DNA from 2 places in the Micromonospora echinofusca genome. Region 2 is predicted to be linked to the other one. Evidence: riboswitches for the same ligand, from Rfam matches in the RefSeq annotation. Region 2 holds a riboswitch; the other holds the start of a gene.
What was found. Region 2 has a riboswitch for glycine ahead of GA0070610_RS31145 (hypothetical protein). Riboswitches for the same ligand answer to the same signal wherever they lie in the genome.
Positions count from the first base shown of each region.

Region 1 (10,235 bases), 220 kb from region 2:
CGCCGACCACGTCGTGCACTACGACCGGTGGTGGAACCCGGCCGTGGAGGACCAGGCCACCGACCGGGCGTACCGGATCGGACAGACCCGGCCGGTGCAGGTGCACCGGCTGATCGCCGAGGGCACCGTCGAGGACCGCGTCGCCGCTCTGCTCGCCGGCAAGCGGGAACTCGCCGAGGCGGTCCTCGACGCCGGGCCGGCGGCGCTGGCCGCGCTCAGCGACACCGAACTGGCCGACCTGGTGACCCTCGGCGGTGACCGGTGACCGCGCGCGGCTTTCCCGCCTTCGCGCCCGGGCGGGGCCGCCGGCCCCGTACCTGGTGGGCGACGGCGTGGAACCGGGCGTGGGAGGCCGACGCCCTGGACGCCGGGCCGCTGCGCGCCGGGCGCCGGCTGGCCACCGCCGGGCACGTCGGGCCGATCACCGTCAGCCCCGGCCGGCTCGCCGCGGCCGTGCACGACGGCGACGCCGAGCAGGCGTACGACACCCGCATCCGCGTCGCGGCGCTCGGGGACGACGACTGGGCACGGCTGGCCGGCGAGGTGGCCGCCCGCGCCGGACACCAGGCGGCGCTGCTGGCCGGGCAGCTGCCCCGGGACCTGGCCGAGGCGAGCGGGGTGCCGCTGCTGCCCGGGTTGGGCGAGCTCACCCCGGAGTGCGACTGCCCCGAGTGGGACCACCCGTGCCGGCACGCCGCCGCCCTGTGCCACCAGGTGTCCTGGCTGCTGGACACCGACCCGACCCTGCTGCTGCTGATCCGCGGCCGCGAGGCGCGCACGCTGGTGCCCGCCGGCGCCGCCGCACCCGGAGCCGACGCGTCGGCTCCGACGGTCGCGGCGACCGGGGACGGGCCGGCGTCGTCGAAGCGGAGCACCGAGGCGGGCACGGCCGCCGCCGAGGCGTACGCCGGGGCGCTCCCGCCGCTGCCGCCGGGGCCGGGGCCGGTGGCCGGCGGTCCCACGCTGCCGCTGCTGCCGCCCGGCCCGGACGTCGACGTCGACGCGCTGCGCTCGGCCGTGGCGGTGGCGGCCGGCCGGGCGGCGGCCCTGCTGCACACGCACCGAGGCGCGGACGCCACCCCCGTGCCGACAGGCCGCGATCCCGGCTAATGTGACAGCGCTGTCAGATTGGTCGGTGACGAAAGAGGCGGGCGATGAGCGGGCGCTACCCACGGATCGAGCCGTACGCGCACGGGATGCTCGACGTCGGCGACGGGCAGCTCGTCTACTGGGAGACCTGCGGCAACCCCGACGGCAAGCCCGCCGTGGTGCTGCACGGCGGGCCCGGTTCCGGCTGCGAGCCCGGCTGGCGGGACCTGTTCGACCCGGCCCGCTACCGGGTGACGCTGTTCGACCAGCGCGGCTGCGAGCGCAGCACCCCGCACGCCGCCGATCACGGCGTGGACCTGTCCACCAACACCACCGAGCACCTGATCGCCGACATCGAACGCCTGCGCGCGCACCTCGGCGTGCAGCGCTGGCTGGTGCTCGGCGCGTCCTGGGGCGCCGCCCTGGCCCTGGCGTACGCGCAGCGGCACCCGCAGCGCGTCAGCGAGCTGGTGCTGTTCAGCGTGACCGCCGGCACCCGACGGGAGATCGGGTGGATCACCCGGGACATGGGGCGGGTGTTCCCGGCCGAGTGGGCGCGTTTCCGCGACGGGGTGCCGCCGGCCGAGCGCGACGGCGACCTGGCCGACGCGTACGCCCGACTGTTGGCCGACCCGGACCCGGCGGTGCGCGAGCGGGCGGCGCGGCAGTGGTGCGCGTGGGAGGACACCCACGTCGCCACCGTGCCGGGGCACCGGCCCGACCCCCGCTACGACGACCCGGTGTTCCGGATGGTCTCCGCCCGGCTGGTCACCCACTACTGGCGGCACGGGTGTTTCCTGCCCGAGGGGCAACTGCTGCGCGAGGCGGGCCGGCTGGCCGGCATCCCCGGGGTGCTGCTGCACGGCAAACTCGACATCAGCAGCCCGCCGGACGTGGCGTGGCAGCTGGCGCAGGCGTGGCCCGACGCCCGCCTGGAGTTGCTGGACGCCGCCGGGCACGGGGCGGGCAACGGCATGGCGGAGCGGGTCGTGGCGGCGCTGGACGACTTCGCCGAGCGCCGCTGACGCCGGCGGCGCTACGCCACGGCCTCCCGGCCGTCGCGCACGACGAACTCGCCGACGTCGGTGGCACCGAACCCGGTGCGGCGCAGGGTCAGCCCGACGGCCCCCGCGCCCCCGTCGACCACCGACGAGTCGGTGATCCGGTACGAGGCCGGGGCCGCGCCGTCGGCGAACAGGCGCTTGCCGGCGCCGACGACGACGGGGAACTGCAGCAGCCGGTACGTGTCGACGAGCCCCGCGTCGTGCAGGGTGCGCGCGAGCTGCCAGCTGCCGTGCACCTGAAGTTCGCCGCCCGGCTGCTGGCTGAGGCGCCGCACCTGCGCGACGACGTCGCCGCGCAGGACGGTGGTGTCGCCCCAGGCCGCGTCGGCGTCGGCGAGGGTGTTGCTGGCGACGTACTTCGGCCAGGTGTTCAGCGCGGTGGCGACGAGGTTGTCGGGGTCGGTGACCTGCGGCCAGTAGCCGCGCATCATCTCGAAGGTGCGGCGTCCCAGCAGGAAGGCGTCGGCCTGCCGGAACCACCCGTCGACGGCGTCGAGCTGACCGTCGCCGCTGTGCGGCACGAGCCAGCCCCCGCGCGTGAAGCCGTTGCTGGTGTCCTCCTCGGCCCCGCCCGGCCCCTGCATGACGCCGTCGAGGCTGACGAAGGCGTGGACGCTGATCAGCATGACTGTCCTCCCTGAAGGGCCCGCGACGCGGCGGGGCGCGGGCGCGGTGGTGGGCCCGGGCGGGCGCCGCGCCCCGAAAGCCTCCTACCGACAGCAACTCCTGTCAAGACAAAATAAATTGTCGGTAGGGGATGGGCCGCTCTCCGTGCTGAAACCGCGCTACGGCACCATCCAGGCGTCGTCACCGGTGACGGGTCGCGGACGGCCGTGACGACGTACAGCCCCGGCCAGGAGAACGCCAGCGTGCCGGCGTCGAGCAGCCGCTTGGGCGCCGGCACCTGGGAGACGGCGAAGACCGCCACAATTCCGTCACGTCGGCCAGCGTGGTGATCGGCAGGCCGAGCGGGCCGAACGCCGCCGGCACCGTTCTTGCAACGTGCCCCGCACCGACGGTGCAGCACCACACGGCGGTGCACGCTCAGGGTCACGCTGCCCCGGTGCGCGCCGCGCTCAGCGCTCGCCGAGGGCGGCGCGCACCGGGGCGGCCTTCGCGGCGGCCTCGGCGACCTCGGCGTCGGGCTCGCTGCCCCACGTGATGCCCCCGCCCGCCCAGACGTGCACCCGCTCGCCGTCGACGGCGGCGGTGCGGATCGTCAACCCCAGGTCGATGCGGCCCGGGGCGACCCAGCCGAGCGCGCCCATGCTGGCGCCCCGACCCACAGGCTCCAGCGCGGCGACGTGCTCCAGGGCGGCGAGCTTCGGGGCGCCGGTGACCGAGCCGCCGGGACACAGCGCGCGCAGCAGGTCCGCCAGACCGAGCCCGTCGGCGACCGCCGCGGACACCGTCGACTCGGCCTGCCACAGGTCGCACCAACGGCGTACGGCGAACAGCTCGTCAACGCGCACGCTGCCGGTGCGGGCGACGCGGGCCAGGTCGTTGCGCTCCAGGTCGACGATCATCACGTGCTCGGCGCGTTCCTTCGCCGAGGCGAGCAGCGCCGCGCGGCCGGCGGCCGTGGCCGGCCGGGTGCCCTTGATCGGCCGGGTGATCAGCCGACCGTCGGCCAGCTCCACCAGGGTCTCCGGGCTGGCGCAGCCGATCGCCCAGCCCGCACCGGTGAGGGTGCCGCCGTAGCGGGCGCCGGGCAGCGCGGCCAACCGACGCAGGGCCGGCAGCGGGTCGCCGCGGTAGCGGGCAGCGGCGTGGCCGACGAGGTTGACCTGGTAGACGTCGCCGCGACCGATCGCGGCGCGCACCGCCGTGACGGCGTCGGCGTGCTGGCGCGGCGTCCAGCTCTGCGCCCACTCGCCGCGCCACCAGTGCGCGTCGGGTGCCGTGGCGCCCGCCGCGACCGGGCGGCTCGACGCCACCGCGGCCGGGTCGTGGCCGTAGACGACCACGGCGACCTCCGGCAGCGTCGGGGCGGGGTTGGTGGCGCCCGGGGGCGCGCCGATCAGGGCCGCGCCGGCGGCGGCGGAGACGTAGAGGGCGGCGCCGCACACCCCGGCCGGGTCGTGGCGGGGCGCGGGGCGGGCCAGCTCGTGCAGCGGCAGGCCGGACGAGGCGAGGAACTCCTCGACCCGCGCCGCCGGGTCCCCGCCGTCGGCGGGCCACCACTGCCAGCGGGCCCGCTCGACGAGCGTACGGCGGCAGTCGGCCGGCGCCCCGGGCACGTCGACCCCTAACCCTGGGAGCGTTTCCACGCCGTCCGGCCCATCCACCCTCATCCGTTCAGTGGATTTCAGCGAATCCACGCGTACACCTGCTCGATGCTGACCGCTTTTGCTTGGTACTGTGCGTCACTGGTCATGTGAACCATGACACAGTGCCCCCACAGTCCGGAGATCCCGATGTGCCAGCACCAACCCACCTGCCCCTCCGCCGAAGCGACCGACCGGGAAGCCGCCCGGGTCCTCGCCTGCTTCCCTGAGCAGGGCTGGAGCCTGCTCTGCAACGGTGTCATCGTGTTCGAGGACACCGGCGAGCTCCTCCCCGACGGCAGCAGCATCGCACCCCACCGCGGCCCCGCCCGACACGCCCTCGTCGCCTGACCTGTCACGCTGCGTAACGCAATATCAACGCGTCGATCCAGGCTGGTCCCCCGGTCGGGACACCCCCCGGCCCAGGTCGGCGCACCCGCCGGGGCGGCAACCACGACCGCCCCGGCGTCACGCGACGTCAGCTCTCGAACGCCTCCGGCGCCGGGCACGAACACACCAGGTTCCGGTCGCCGTACGCGCCGTCGATGCGCCGCACCGGCGGCCAGTACTTCCCGGCGCGCTCCACCCCGCCCGGATACGCGCCCACCGACCGCGCATACGCGTGCGGCCACTCGTCCGCGGACACCATCGCCGCCGTGTGCGGGGCGTTGGCGAGGGGATTGTCGCCCGCCGGCCACTGCCCCGACCCCACCTTGTCGATCTCCTCCCGGATGGCGATCATCGCATCGCAGAACCGGTCCAGCTCGGCCAGGTCCTCACTCTCGGTCGGCTCCACCATCAGCGTCCCCGCCACCGGGAACGACATCGTCGGCGCGTGGAAGCCGTAGTCGATCAGCCGCTTCGCCACGTCGTCCACGCTCACCCCCGTCGCCTTCGTCAACGGCCGCAGGTCCAGGATGCACTCGTGCGCCACCAGGCCCTTGTTGCCCACGTACAGCACCGGGAAGTGCCCGCGCAGCCGCGCCGCCACGTAGTTCGCCGCCAGCACCGCCACACCCGTGGCCCGCACCAGCCCCGCCGCGCCCATCATCCGCAGGTACGCCCACGGGATCGGCAGGATCCCCGCCGACCCGTGGCGGGCCGCCGAGATCGCCGGCCGGCCGTCGACGTGCGCGCCCAACGGGTCGCCCGGCAGGAACGGCGCCAGGTGCGCCCGCACCGCCACCGGACCCACCCCCGGGCCCCCGCCACCGTGCGGGATGCAGAACGTCTTGTGCAGGTTCAGGTGCGACACGTCCGCCCCGAACTTGCCCGGCTTGGCGAAACCGACCAGCGCGTTGAGGTTCGCCCCGTCGACGTACACCTGCCCGCCGGCGTCGTGGACCTTCGCGCACAGCGACGCGATGCCCGTCTCGTACACCCCGTGCGTCGACGGATACGTCACCATGATCGCCGCGAGGGCGTCCCGATGCTTGTCGATCTTCGCGTCGAGGTCCACCAGGTCGATGTTGCCCCCGTCGTCGCAGCCCACCACGACGACCCGCATGCCGGCCATCACCGCGCTGGCCGCGTTGGTGCCGTGCGCCGACGACGGGATCAGGCACACGTCGCGGTGCCCCTCACCCCGGTCGCGGTGGTAGGCCCGGATCGCCAACAGGCCCGCCAGCTCGCCCTGCGAACCGGCGTTGGGCTGCACACTGACCACGTCGTAGCCGGTCACCTCCGCCAGCCACCCCTCCAACTGGGAGATCATCTCCCGGTATCCGGAGGTCTGCGCGTCCGGCGCGAACGGGTGGATGTGGGCGAACTCCGGCCAGCTCACCGGCTCCATCTCGGTGGTGGCGTTGAGCTTCATCGTGCACGACCCGAGCGGGATCATCCCCCGGTCCAGGGCGTAGTCGAAGTCCGACAGCCGCCGCAGGTAACGCAGCATCGCCGTCTCCGAGTGGTGGCTGCGGAACACCGGGTGGGTGAGGAAGTCCGACGTACGGGTCAGCGCCGCCGGCAACACGCCCCCGACCGGCGCGTCCCACACCGCCGCCACGCCCCCGGCCCGCCCGCCGAGGACGGCCGCGAACGCGTCGCACACCGTCCGCAGGTGCGCTGGCGTGGTCGTCTCGTCGCACGACACCCCCACGTGGTCGGCGTCGACCAGGCGCAGGTTCACGCCCCGCGCGGCGGCGTCGGCCACGACCGCCCCCGCCTGGCCCGGCACCCGCGCCAGGACCGTGTCGAAGAACGCCTCGTGCACCACCTCCACGCCGTCCAGGCCCCGCAGCGCCGCCGCCAACCGCACCGCCCTGTCATGCGTACGGCGGGCGACCTCCCGCAGCCCGTCCGGACCGTGGTAGACGGCGTACATGCCGGCCATCACCGCCAGCAGCACCTGCGCCGTGCAGATGTTGCTGGTCGCCTTCTCACGGCGGATGTGCTGCTCCCGGGTCTGCAACGCCAGCCGGTACGCCGGGTTGCCGTCCGCGTCACGCGACACCCCCACCAGGCGGCCGGGCAGCATCCGCTCCAGCCCCGCCCGCACCGCCAGGTAGCCGGCGTGCGGCCCACCGAAGCCCATCGGCACACCGAAACGCTGCGTCGTGCCGGCGGCGATGTCGGCGCCGATCTCCCCCGGCGGGCGCAGCAGCGTCAGCGCCAGCAGATCCGCCGCCACGGTCACCAGCGCCCCCACGGCGTGCGCCGCCTCGACCAGACCCGCCTGATCGCGTACCGCCCCCGACGCCCCCGGGTACTGAAGGTGCAGGCCGAAGAACTCCGCCGGCAACTCGTCACGCCCGGTGTCGACGACCCGCACGTCGATACCGAGCGGCTCGGCCCGGCTGGCGATCACCGCGATGGTCTGCGGCAGGGTGTCCGCGTCGACCACGTACACCGCGCTCTTGCTCTTCGACGCCCGGTGCGCGAGAGTCATCGCCTCGGCCGCGGCGGTGCCCTCGTCGAGCATCGACGCGTTCGCGGTGGCCAACCCGGTCAGGTCGGTGACCATCGTCTGGAAGTTCAGCAACGCCTCCAGCCGCCCCTGGCTGATCTCCGGCTGGTACGGCGTGTACGCCGTGTACCAGGCCGGATCCTCCAGCACGTTGCGGCGGATCACCGCCGGGGTGTGCGTGCCGTGGTAGCCCAGCCCGATCATCGACACCACGACGGTGTTGCGGGCCGCCAACGCCCGCAACTCGGCGAGGGCGTCGTGCTCGCTGGCCGGCTCCGGCAGGTCCAGGGTGCCGTGCCAGCGGATCACCTCGGGGATCGCCGCGTCCATCAGCTCTTCGACCGAGCCGTAACCGACGGCCTCCAGCATCCGGCGCTCGTCGTGCGGATCGGGACCGATGTGGCGGGCGGCGAACTGCTCTGCGGTCATGGGCGGCACTCCCGGGGCGAGGTCGACAGGTCGGCCTCCCCCTCTGTCGCGCCCACGAGGCGCTCCACAGTGCCTGCCCACGAGGTCCTTTTGCCTGAGAGGTTCCGGGGAGGATTTGCCCCTTCGGCGCCGCCTGAGATGCTGCTGGGCGGTCTCTCCCACGTGGGTGCTACCGGCATGGTCAACGCTACCAGCGCCCGCTGCTCCACACCCCGACAGGCCGCTGCCGCCCCTGCCGGTCAGCCCACCGGCACACCGCCGACCGCCCGGTCGGCCAGCGCCGGCAGCAGCCGACCCAACGGCGCGTCGACCGTCAACGCCGCGTACCCGTCACCCCGGGTCGGCCCCTGGTTGACGATCACCACCGGAATGCCCGACTTCGCCGCCGCCACCACGAACCGGCGACCCGACATCACCGTCAACGACGACCCCAGCACCAGCAGCAGCCGCGCCCGCGCCACCAGCTCGAAACAGCGGGCCACCCGCGCCGCGGGCACCGTCTCACCGAAGAACACCACGTCCGGCTTCAACATGCCTCCCCGACAGAACGTGCAGCCGACCGTACGGAACCCGGCCACCTGCTCGTCGGCGAGATCCACGTCACCGTCCGGGTTGACCGCCGTCACCCGCGCGTCGAAGCCCGGGTTCACCTCCCGCAGCCGCCGGTCCAGCTCCTCCCGCGACGTCTGGTTGCCGCAGTCCAGGCACACCACCTCGTCGAGGCGGCCGTGCAGCTCCACCACCTGCGCGCTGCCCGCAGCGGTGTGCAACCCGTCCACGTTCTGGGTGATGATCCCGTCGACCAGCCCGCCGCGTTGCAGCCGCGCCACCGCCCGGTGCCCCTCGTTCGGCGTCGCCCGCGCGATCATCCGCCACCCCAGGTGGCTGCGCGCCCAGTAGCGCCGCCGCGCCAGGGGGTCACGCGTGAACACCTGGTACGTCATCGGGGTGTGCCGCCGCGCCGCGCCACTGGGCCCCCGGTAGTCGGGGATGCCCGACTCGGTGGACAGCCCCGCCCCGCTCAACACCACGACACCGCCGCCGGCCACCAGCCCGGCCAGCGCGTCGACCGTCTCCGTCACCCGTCCATGCTGCCTCAGGCAGGTGCCCCTCGGCGAACGCCGGCCACCGTCCCGCCGGTGCACACCCCGCGCCGCCACCCCGCCGCCCGGCCACGCCCCGCGCCGCCACCCGGGCCGACCGGCCGCGCCGGGCCGAAGCGGCGGCTAGGTTGGCAGTATGCGCGTCGTCATCGCCGGAGGCCACGGCAAGATCGCCCAGCTCGCCCACCGCGAACTCGCCGGTCGGGGCGACACCGCCGTCGGCCTGATCCGCAACCCCGACCACGCCGCCGCGCTGCGCGCCGCCGGCGCCCACCCCGTCGTCGCCGACCTCGAACACGTCGGCGTCGACGAACTCGCCGAGCACCTGCACGGCGCCGACGCCGTCGTCTTCGCCGCCGGCGCCGGCCCCGGCAGCGGCGCCGGCCGCAAGGACACCGTCGACCGGGCCGGCGCCGTCCTGCTCGCCGACGCCACGCAACGCGCCGACGTCCGCCGCTACCTGCTGGTGTCGTCCATGGGCGTGGAGAGCGAAGCGCCCGCCGGCACCGACGAGGTGTTCGCCACGTACCTGCGGGCGAAGAAGGCCGCCGAGGACGACCTGACCGGCCGCGACCTGGACTGGACGATCCTGCGCCCCGGCCGCCTCACCGACGACCCGCCCACCGGGCGCATCACCCTCGCCCGGCAGGCACCGGCGGGCGCCGTCACCCGCACCGACGTCGCCCGGGTCCTCGTCGCCCTGCTCTACCACCCGCACAGCGCCGGCACGATCCTGGAGGTCGTCGGCGGCGACACCCCCATCGCCGACGCCGTCGCCGCCGTCGACCGACGCTGACGGCAGTTGTGGCAACGGCACGGCGGGGACGGCGACGCGGTGCCCCCACCGACCGACGCTGACCCGCCGGACGGGACCGGCGCGGCTACTCGCCGAGCACGGCCCGCAGGTGCGCGTTCACCGCACCGGCAGCCGCCGCGTCGGCGCGCAACTGCTCCGACTGCTCCGACAGGTACGCCTGCCACCGGCTCAGATGCTGCTGCGCCGACGCCACCGCCGCCACCAGGGCAGCGTGCCGCTCCTCCAACTGCCGCACCTGCTCACCCCGCGACGAACCGACAACGCCCTGCGCCTGCGCGATGATCTCGTCGGCCTGCCGCCGCGCGTCAGCGATGATCTCCGCGCCCTCCGCGCTGGCCTCACCGATCGTCCGGTTCGCCTCGTCCTGCGCCCGCATCGCCAACTCGATCACCATCGGATCCGGGCCCCGCGCGGCGGTGCTGGGCAACGCGCCGTGCCGCAGCATCTCCACCTGCTGCACCAGGCCCTCGTTCTCCCGCCGCAGCCGGTCCACCTCACCACCCAGCAACGCCACCCGCTCGTCGGCCGAACGCGTCAGGTCGACCACCTCGTCGGCGGACA
Region 1 is NZ_LT607733.1:3,004,498-3,014,732, reverse strand. Features, by position in the region: gene GA0070610_RS13230 (DEAD/DEAH box helicase) at 1-265, shown strand, start outside; gene GA0070610_RS31115 (SWIM zinc finger family protein) at 262-1,110, shown strand; gene pip (prolyl aminopeptidase) at 1,155-2,114, shown strand; gene GA0070610_RS13215 (dihydrofolate reductase family protein) at 2,126-2,779, opposite strand; gene GA0070610_RS13205 (chorismate-binding protein) at 3,230-4,447, opposite strand; gene GA0070610_RS13200 (DUF5999 family protein) at 4,571-4,771, shown strand; gene gcvP (aminomethyl-transferring glycine dehydrogenase) at 4,899-7,754, opposite strand; glycine riboswitch at 7,827-7,925, opposite strand; gene GA0070610_RS13190 (NAD-dependent protein deacetylase) at 7,994-8,836, opposite strand; gene GA0070610_RS13185 (NAD(P)H-binding protein) at 8,994-9,653, shown strand; gene GA0070610_RS13180 (SPFH domain-containing protein) at 9,739-10,235, opposite strand, start outside.
Region 1: another riboswitch for glycine. It lies ahead of gcvP (aminomethyl-transferring glycine dehydrogenase); the one in region 2 lies ahead of GA0070610_RS31145 (hypothetical protein).

Region 2 (10,235 bases):
CGGGCGCCGGCTGGTCGTCGCCACCGGCGCCCACGACCGGGTCGTGCCGTTCCCGGGCTGGGACCTGCCCGGGGTGGTCACCGCCGGCGGCGCCCAGGCCATGCTCAAGGGCCAGGGGGTGACCTTCGCGCGGCGGATCGTGGTGGCGGGGACGGGACCGTTCCTGCTGCCGGTCGCGACCGGCCTGGCCGCGGCGGGCGGCACCGTCGTCGGCGTCTACGAGGCGAACGACCCGGCGTGCTACGCCCGCCACCCGCGCGCGGTCGCCGGCGCGGCGGGCAAGCTCACCGAGGCCGGCCGGTACGGCTGGCGGATGCTGCGGCACGCCGTGCCCTACCACCGCCGGACGGCGGTGGTGGCCGCGCACGGCACCGACCACGTGACCGGGGTGACCGTTGCCCGGCTCGGTCCCGACGGCACCGTGCTGCCCGGCACCGGCACCCGGGTGGAGTGCGACGGCCTCGCGGTGGGCTTCGGGTTCACCCCGCAGCTGGAGCTGGCCGTGGCCCTGGGCTGTGCGACCCGGCTGGACCGCGACGGCAGCCTGGTGCTGGCCGTCGACGCGGCCCAGGCGACCTCGGTGCCGGGGGTGTACGCGGCCGGTGAGGTCACCGGCGTCGGCGGTGCCGGCCTGGCGCTGGTGGAGGGGCAGCTCGCCGGGGGCGCCGCCGCGCTCTCCCTCGGCCGTCCGCCGCCCTTCCCTGCCCGCCGGCTCGACCGGCTGCTGCGGGCCCGACGCCGGCTGCGCCGGTTCGCGGCGGCGCTGCACGCGGTCCACCCCGTGCCGGCCGGCTGGCCGGACTGGTGCGCCGACGACACGCTCGTCTGCCGGTGCGAGGAGGTGCCCGTCGCGGCGGTCCGGCGGGCGGTGCGGGAGCTGTCCGCCATCGACGCCCGGGGCGCGAAGCTGCTGACCAGGGCCGGCATGGGCTGGTGCCAGGGTCGGGTCTGCGGCTACGCCACCGCCTGCCTGGTGGCCCGGGAGGCGGGCCGGGCGCCGGGCGCGGCCGACCTGGCCGGGTACGCGTCCCGTCCGCTGGCGCAGCCGGTCACGCTCGGCGAAATCGCCGCCGACGACTGAGCGCTGCGGCCCGGGCCGTCGCCGATCCGCAAGGCCACGCGGGCACGCCGGCCGCCAAGCGGGGGTGGCCGCCCGCGCGAGCGTTGGCGGCCACCACTGCCGGACGTGGCACGGGTCGTCAGTACTCCGACTTCACGGTGACCCCGCTGAACGCCTGCCTGGCGTGCAGGCTCACGTAGTGGTAGCCGGGGGCCGGGTTGTCGATCGTGATCGTCTCGCCGTTGCCGCTGGTGACCGACCGGTGGGTGTACGCGCTCGTGGTGGCCCAGCCGCTGGGGCTGTAGTACAGGTCCGCGTCGCCGGTGCCACCGGACGAGGTGATCGTCAGGCGGGCGGTGCCGGCGGGCACCTGGAGGTAGAGGTAGGAGAGGTTTCCGGTGGTGGCCTGGAGGTTGCCGCGTTGGCAGTTGCGGCCCAGCGTCCGTACGTCGCCGCCGGTGCACTCGGGCAGCGCGGCGGGATCGCCGGTGACCGTGACGTCGCGGGAGGTCCGGGCGGTGGCGCCCCTGTCGTCGGTGACGGTGAGGGTGACCGCGTACGTGCCGGCGGCGCGGTAGGTCTTCGTGGGGTTGGTCGCCGTCGAGGTGGTGCCGTCGCCGAAGGTCCAGGACCGGGCGGCGATGCTGCCGTCGCCGTCGGTGGACCGGTCGGTGAAGGTGACGCTCAGCCCGGTGGTGGTGGACGTGAACGCCGCGACCGGGGCCTGGTTCGCGGGCGGGTTGGTGCCGCCGCAGTTGCCGGCCGCGCAGGCGCCCAGCCAGGCGTACCAGTCGGCGTCGTAGCGGCTGCCGATGGTGCCGGTCAGCAGCGTACGGGCGGCGTTCCAGTTGCCCGCGCGGTAGTGCCCGAGCAGCGTGGTGACGTCACCGCGGTGCGACTGGAGCATGTACCGCACCGCCAGGTAGCCCCACCGGTAGACGCGGTTGGTGTCGTGGCCGTACGTGGTGTCGAAGAGCGTACGCAGCGGGTACGTCTTCTTCCCGGCCTCGGTGATGGCGGCGCCGTAGGTCAGCTCCCGGTACGAGTACGACACGTACTCGGCGAAGCCCTCGATCCACCAGATGGTCGGGGTGGCGATGTTGGCGGTGAAGTCGCCGTACAGGTTGAAGCGACCGTCGAGGTAGTGGGTGTACTCGTGGTTGAGGTTCCAGATCTCGAAGGTGGGTCGCAGCCACTCCGCCTCGTACGCGATGAAGCGCGCCTGGTTGCCGGCGGCCGCCGGGTCGCCTTCGAGGTACATGCCGCCGTTGTTCGTGTCGATGCCGAACATCGGCCCGCCGTACGTCTGGTAGTCGGCGCTGGAGTCGAAGACCACGACCTCGATGGTCGTGTTGCGGTCGTTGGCGACCGGGCCCGTGTCCGCCGCGACGGAGTGGAAGTAGGCGTCCTGGTTGCGCATGCTCGCGCACGCCCGGTCGAGCTGGGCCGAGGTCATCTGCTGGGCCCGGACGCGGATGGTGCTGCCACAGGTGTAGGTGATCGGCAGGACCTCGGCCGCCAGCCGCCGCTGGAGGTCGCAGGTGCCGTAGTAGGCGCACTCGGCCTTGTCGTAGTGGTCGGTCATCTCGGCGACGCCGACCCAGAGGGCGGCGGTGGGGCCGGTGATCGCGCTCAGGTCGAGCAGGCCCCGGGCCAGGGGCCGCGCCTTCGACCGCAGGGCGGGGTGCTGGAGGAAGCGGCCCAGTTCGCGGCCGGCGTTGGAGACGAGGTAACCCCGGTCGGTGCCGAGCAGGGCCCGCCTGCCGGAGGCGAAGGCGTACAGGGTGTCCAGCACGCTCGGGTCGGCGCTGACCGTGCTGACGAACTCGGGCACCTGATGGCCCCGGAACAGCACCGTGTAGACGTTGTTGACGGCGCTGAGCATCCACCACGACGAGTCGTACGAGCTGTCGTAGCCGGTCAGCAGCCGCTTCACCACGTACAGGTAGCGGGCGTTCTCCTCCGCGCTGTCGATGAGGGTGACCGCCTCGGCCAGCACCTCGCCGTTGGCGTCGCTGACGTCGCCGGAGCGGCTGTTGGCGAAGAACGTGTCCAGCCCGGCGCGGATGGCGGCGCGCAGGCCGGGGCCGTACGAGCCCACCGTGGCGGGGTGGTTCCACTGCACGTAGTAGCCGGCCCGCAGGTACAGCACGAGCTGGGCGGTGCCCGTGCGGTTGGTGCCGTCGTAGGTGGCGGCGTCGTCCCGCAGCCCGTACGCCACGCTGGTCATCTGCGCCTCGCGGAAGGCCTGGGCGGCGTCGCTGCCGGAGAGGCTGAACAGGGTGTTCACGCAGTCGGTCGTGGCCGCCCTGATCTGCTGCACCAGCGCGTTGCCGGTCCGGCCGGTGAAGTCGCCGACCGCGCACGGCGCCGCGGCCGAGCCGCGCATCGACGGGGCGGTGCGCCGCCCCGCGTCGTCGGGCCGGTCGTAGTCGCGGCGCAGCTCCTCCCGGGACGAGGGGAGCGGGGCCCGCTCGCTGACCGGTAGTGGCGACCGCCGCACGTGGGCGTCGGCGGCACCGGAGCCGGGACCGGCGTCGGTCGGGGCGGCGCCGGTCGGCCTGGGCGGCGGCGCCGCGCTTGCGGTGCCGGCGGAGGCCATCGGGGCCAGCCCCAGGGCCAGTACCAGTGCGAGCGGGGCGGCGAGCCAGCCGCGCCGGTGTCGTGGTCTCGTGGTTCTCACGGGTCGCCTCCTGGCGTTCGTGGTCCGGCCGGGCGGCCGGCGGGTGGTGGTGTGAGGTGGCTGCGCGCGCTGACGCCCGTCGATCAAGCGGGGTCCGCGCTGCGGGTGGCCAGTACAATGGCACACATCACACATCGTGTAAAGGATCGTTGATGGTCGATATGCGTGCCGGTCCGGCGACCGTCCGTGGTCGTTGACACCCGCTCGACCGGTCGCCTAGGGTCTGCGGGCGACCCACAACTACATAGACGCCGTTCGAACCCGCGCGGGAGAGATCCCGACCGTCCGTCGGGGCGCCGAAGGAGCAAACTCCCAAGAAACTCTCAGGCCCCGTTACCGCTCGGGTGAGGCGAACTCTGGAAAGCAGACGATCCGTCGTCTCACCCACGGTGCAAGCCGCCAACCGGCGGTGAAGCTCTCAGGTCGATGACAGAGCGGGAGGCAACCGACCGTACGACGCGACCGCGTCGGGACGAGGGAGGCCTCCGTGCAGCACAGTCCGACCATCCTGCTCCGCTCACCCCTGCACGCCGTGCGCGCCGAACTCGGCGTCCGGTTCACCGGCTGGTCCGCGCCGCTGCGCCACGGCAGCGAGACCGCCGGGCACCGCGCGGTACACGAACGCGCCGGCCTCTTCGCTGCAGGTCGGTCCGGGTCGGTCGCGTCCGGCGCCCTCAGCCCCGCCGACGCGGTACGCGGCACTCCGCCGCCGCCCTCGGCGACGTCATCTACGCCGAGCCGCCCGAACCGGGCACCCACCTGAGCGCGGGCGAGGTCTGCGGCGAGGTGGAGTCCACCAAGTGACGGCCGACGAGTACCGCGCCTACCTGGCCGACGCGGCGGCTGCGGGCCCCACGGCCCACCCGTGAACCATCCGCCGGGGACGCGTGCGTGCACCGCACCCCGGCGGCACCAACCCGCTCGCCGCCGTCCGGCGACGGCGTCGCGACCCGGCCCTCCGGAAAGGCGTTCCATGCCGAACAAGCTCCTGCTCCTGGCCGCGGAGAACGAGCGCATGCGCGCACTGGTCTCGCGCTCGTCCCTGACCCGGGGAATCGTCCGCCGGTTCGTCGCGGGCGAGGAGGATCGTGAGGTGGTCGCGGTGGCCCGCCGGCTCGCCGGGGTGGGCCTCCAGGTCACGATCGACCTCCTCGGCGAGGGGACCACGGCGCTCGCGCAGGCCGAGGCCACCCGCGACACGTACCTCGCCCTGCTGTGGTCGCTGCACGCCGCGGACCTGGCCGCGACCGCCGAGGTCTCACTGAAGGTCTCGGCGCTCGGTGGGTCGCTGCCGGGTGACGGGTACGGGCACGCCCTGCGGCTCACGCGCGACGTCTGCGCCGCCGCCGCGGCCGTCGGGTCGAGCGTCACCATCGACATGGAGGACCACACGACCGTCGACGCGACCCTCACCCTGCTCGGCGAGCTGCGGGCGGAGTTCCCGTGCGTCGGGGTCGCCCTCCAGGCGTGCCTGCGGCGTACGGCGGCCGACTGCCGCCGGCTCGCCCACGCGGGCAGCCGGGTCCGCCTGGTGAAGGGCGCCTACGCCGAGCCCGCCTCGGTGGCGTACGTCCGGAAGCGCCAGGTCGACGACGAGTTCCGGCGGTGCCTGCGCATCCTCATGGAGGGACAGGGGTATCCGATGGTCGCCACCCACGACCCGAAGCTCATCGAGCACACCCTGCACCTGGCGCGGCTGGGCGGGCGCAGCGTCGAGGACTTCGAGTTCCAGATGCTGTACGGCATCCGCGAGAACGAGCAGCTGCGACTGGCGTCGGGCGGGAACCGGATGCGGGTCTACCTGCCGTACGGCCGCGACTGGTACGCGTACTTCATGCGGCGACTCGCCGAGAAGCCCACGAACCTGCTGCTGCTGGCCCGCTCGTTCACGCCCGGTTCCGCCAATTGAGCCGCCAGGTGCGGCCGACGCGACAGGAAGTACAGCCATGATCAGTGTGTTCGATCTGTTCAGTGTCGGTATCGGGCCGTCCAGCTCCCATACGGTGGGGCCGATGCGGGCGGCCCGTACGTTCGTCGCGGGGTTGAAGGCCGATGGGTTGTTGGCTGGGACGGCTCGGGTGCGGGCGGAGTTGTTCGGGTCGCTGGGCGCGACGGGGCATGGTCACGGCAGTGATCGGGCGGTGTTGCTGGGGTTGGCCGGTGAGGTTCCGGAGTCGGTCGACACGGACGCGGTGGAGGCGCGGGTGGGGCGGGTGCGCGTCGAGGGGCGGCTGAGTCTGCTCGACGCGCACGAGGTTGATTTCGATGTGGACCGGGATCTGGTGTTGCACCGGCGTCGGTCGTTGCCGTACCACCCGAACGGGATGGCGTTCGTCGCGTACGACGACGCGGGCGCGGAGTTGCGGGTGCGGACGTACTACTCGGTGGGTGGTGGGTTCGTGGTGGACGAGGCGGCGGCGGGGGCGGATCGGATCAAGCCCGACGGCACGCGGGTGCGGTATCCGTTCCTGACCGGTGCGCAGCTGCTCGGCGTGACCGCGTCGACGGGGCTGTCGATCAGTGAGGTGATGCTCGCCAACGAGCTCTCCTGGCGTGGTGAGGGTGAGGTGCGTGCCGGTCTGTTGGGGATCTGGCGGGTGATGCGGGAGTGCGTCGAGCGGGGCTGCTCCCGGGACGGGGTGCTGCCCGGTGGTCTGAAGGTCCGCCGCCGCGCCGCCGAGCTGCGCCGCAGCCTGGAGACGGAGTCCGATGCGGCTGATCCGCTGCGGGCGATGGACTGGGTGACGCTGTTCGCCCTCGCGGTGAATGAGGAGAACGCGGCTGGCGGTCGGGTGGTGACGGCGCCGACGAACGGGGCTGCCGGGATCATTCCGGCGGTGCTGCATTACTACACCCGTTTCGTGCCGGGTGCCTGCGAGGAGGGGGTGGTGCGGTTCCTGTTGGCGGCGGGCGCGATCGGGGTGTTGTTCAAGGAGAACGCGTCGATCTCGGGTGCGGAGGTGGGTTGTCAGGGCGAGGTGGGTTCGGCCTGTTCGATGGCCGCCGCGGGGCTGGCCGAGGCGCTGGGCGGCACCCCCGAGCAGGTGGAGAACGCCGCCGAGATCGGCATGGAACACAATCTTGGGTTGACCTGTGATCCGGTTGGTGGTCTGGTGCAGATCCCCTGCATCGAGCGCAACGCGGTGGCTAGCATCAAGGCGATCACGGCTGCCCGGTTGGCGTTGCGTGGTGACGGGGTGCACCACGTCTCGTTGGACAAGGTCATCAAGACGATGCGCGAGACCGGCGCGGACATGAAGGTCAAGTACAAGGAGACGGCGCGCGGCGGACTGGCCGTCAACGTCATCGAGTGCTGATCCGCCCGGGTACGCACAGCGGGCATCCCTCGGGTCCCCGCTCGCGCCCGACGCCTGTGCGACGATTGTCGGACGTCGCGCCGACCGGTCCTCCCGCCGGTCCGCCTCGCGCCGGTCCCGGGCAGGCAGGCGGGAAGGCACACACCTCGTACCCCTTGGAGGGCGTCATGTCCCTGTCCCCGGCCCGGGTCCTCGCCGGACTGAACGCGGTGCGGCCCCCCGACCAGGCGTCCCCCGTCGTCGGCAGGGCCGTCGTGGTCGGCGGCAGTGTCGCCGGGCTGCTGGCGGCCCGGGTGCTGTCCGACTACGCGGAGAGTGTCGTGATCATCGATCGCGACGACCCACAGGGGACCGCCGGGCGACTGGGCGTTCCACAGGGGACGCAGTTGCACGCGCTGCTGCCCGGCGGCTTCCTCCTGCTCGAGCGCCTGTTCCCCGGCTTCCGCGAGCAGGCCCTGGCCCAGGGGGCGGTCGAGGCGCCACCCGCGGCCCGGCGCAGCTACCTCGACGGCCGCCTCAAGGTCGTCGTGCCCGACGACGCCGACAGCCTGGCCGGCACCCGGCCCCTGCTGGAAGGGCTGATCCGCCAGCGGGTGCTGCGACTGCCCAACGTCAAGACGGTCACCGCCCGCGCCACGGGTCTCGTCTGCGAGGGTGGCGCGGCCACCGGGGTCCGCTGCGAGGCCGGCGGGGTGACGGGCGTCGAGTCGGGTGACCTCGTGGTCGACGCCATGGGACGATCGAGCAGGCTCTCCGACTGGTTGGAGCAGGCCGGCTGGCAGCGGCCCGCCCTGCGGCGGATGACCGTGAACCTCAACTACGCGACCGCCCTGTTCCGGCGCCGGGAGACCGACCCGCGGGCCACGGTGGTGATGGCGTTGCACACTCCGGGGACGCCGCCGGACGTGGCCGGTGCCGCGTACTTCGCCGTCGAGGACGGGCGCTGGATGGCCATGATGGCCGGCTACGGCGACAACCGCCCAGGGCGCACCGCGGACGACTTCGTACGCCGGCTGCGGGAGCAGTTCCCGCCGGAGTTCGGCGAGATGGCCGGGAACGAGATGCTCGGCGACGTCCGGACCTACCGCCACGCCGACAGCCGGCGGCGTGACTTCCACGCGCTGCGGCGGCTCCCGGCCGGGCTCGTCAGCGTCGGTGACGCCGTCGCGTCGTTCAACCCGGTGTACGGGCAGGGGATCACGGCGGCTGCCCTGCACGCGGCGTGCCTGTCGACGTACCTGCGGTCGCGTCCCGATCCGAGGGTGCCCGCGCGCCGGTTCTTCGCCCTTCAGAAGGTGGTCGTCGACGTGGCGTGGTCGATGTCGACCTCCGCCGACCTGGCGCTGCCGCACGTCGACGGGCCCTACCCGCGCGGCTACCGGCTCTCCAGTTGGGTCAGCAGGCAGATCGTCCAGGCGACCGTCACGGACGTGCCGACGGCGCGATGCTTCAACGAGGTGGTCTCCCTTCGCGCCCACCCGAGAACGCTGGCCACGCCCGGCGTGCTCCTGGGCGCGCTGCGGGCCAACCGTCGCGCCCGCTGAGCAGGTCGCCGCGTCCGCTTCCGGGAGGGCGCGTCACGCGATGAACCCCGGCGGGATGCGACCTCTTGCAGCCGACACCGCCGCGTGCAAGACGCCCGCCGGGAGGCCGCGTCGGCTCCTACCGTGAAGTGCGCGGCGACCAGCAGGTCGACGCCTCCCTCCCGGACAGGACGGTGGACCCCATGCGCGCAACCAATCCGACCACCCGAAACCGCTGGCTCGCCTCGCTCAGTGTCGCCGCCGCCACCGTGGCCGGTCTCGCCGTACCCCAGCAGGCGCAGGCCGCCGCCGGCGACGTCAGCTACGTCCTGAACCACACCAACGTCCGCGTCTGCGGATCGGTACGGCAGATCCAGTGTCCGGACGGGCTCGGCGCCAACGGCGTCAAGGGATCGGTCGTGGGCGACCAGTGGGACCGGACGTGGTGCTGGCGCGACGGCGAGTGGGCCGGCGAGCCCTCCACCAACCGCTGGTTCAAGATCACCGCGAACACCACCGCCGGCTGGAAGACCGGCTGGGTCAGCGCCGCCCAGGTGCCCATTCAGGCTTTCGTCCCGTGGTGCTCGAGCTGGAACTGATGTTCCGTCCCACCGCCGGACCTCGACTCGGCACTGCTGAGACGGCTGCGGGCCCCGCTCTCCCCGGCAAGGGAGCGGGGCCCGCAGCTTCACGCGGCGCCCTTCGCCTCACGGCGCTCCCGGCGGGACCGCCGGGGCGCCTGACTCAGAGGGTGGTTTCGCCGTTGAGGCCGAAGTAGTCGTGCCATTTGGTGCTGGGGTTGAAGGTGGTGCCGGTGGAGAGTCCTACGTAGACGTCGTTGGTGGTGTTCTTGGTGAAGACGATGATGTCGTCTTTGCCGTCGCCGTTGGCGTCGGCGAGGTAGGGGAATTCGTTGTTGAGGCAGAAGTAGTCGTGCCATTTGATGGTGGTGCCGGCGAATGATGTGCCGGTGGAGGTGGCGGCGTAGACGTCGGCGTTGGTGTCGCAGGTGAAGGTGACGATGTCGTCTTTGCCGTCGCCGTTGATGTCGCCGACGCGGGGTTTTTCGTTGCCGACGGCGAAGAGGTCGTGCCATTTCTGGGGGGTGCCGAACGAGGATCCGTTGGAGAGGGCGATGATGACGTCGGCGGCGGTGTTGGGGCCTTGGGTGAAGGTGATGATGTCGTCGCGGCCGTCGCCGTTGACGTCGCCGAGGGCGGGGTGTTCGCCGGGGATGGAGAAGTAGTCGTGCCATTTGACGGCGGTGCCGGTGAAGCTGGTGCCGGTGGAGAGGGCGACGTAGACGTCGGCGTTGTTGTCGTGGGTGAAGGTGATGATGTCGTCTTTGCCGTCGCCGTTGACGTCGCCGATGGCGGCGACTTCGTTGTGGGGGGCGAACCAGTCGTGCCATTTTTGGCTGGCGTTGAAGCTGGTGCCGGTGGAGGTGGAGACGTAGACGTCGGCGAGGGTGCCGTGGGTGAAGGCGACGATGTCGTCGCGTCCGTCGCCGTTGAAGTCTCCGGTGAGGAGGGTTTCGCCGTTGAGGCCGAAGAAGTCGTTCCATTTGTTGGAGGTGCCGGCGAAGGTGGTGCCGGTGGAGGTGGAGACGTAGACGTCGTTGAGGTTGCCGTGGGTGAAGGCGACGATGTCGT
Region 2 is NZ_LT607733.1:3,222,904-3,233,138, reverse strand. Features, by position in the region: gene GA0070610_RS14180 (FAD/NAD(P)-dependent oxidoreductase) at 1-1,081, shown strand, start outside; gene GA0070610_RS14175 (collagenase) at 1,200-3,743, opposite strand; glycine riboswitch at 4,000-4,092, shown strand; glycine riboswitch at 4,098-4,178, shown strand; gene GA0070610_RS31145 (hypothetical protein) at 4,231-4,506, shown strand; gene GA0070610_RS14165 (proline dehydrogenase family protein) at 4,717-5,652, shown strand; gene GA0070610_RS14160 (L-serine ammonia-lyase) at 5,690-7,060, shown strand; gene GA0070610_RS14155 (FAD-dependent oxidoreductase) at 7,228-8,604, shown strand; gene GA0070610_RS14150 (hypothetical protein) at 8,787-9,182, shown strand; gene GA0070610_RS31785 (FG-GAP-like repeat-containing protein) at 9,328-10,235, opposite strand, start outside.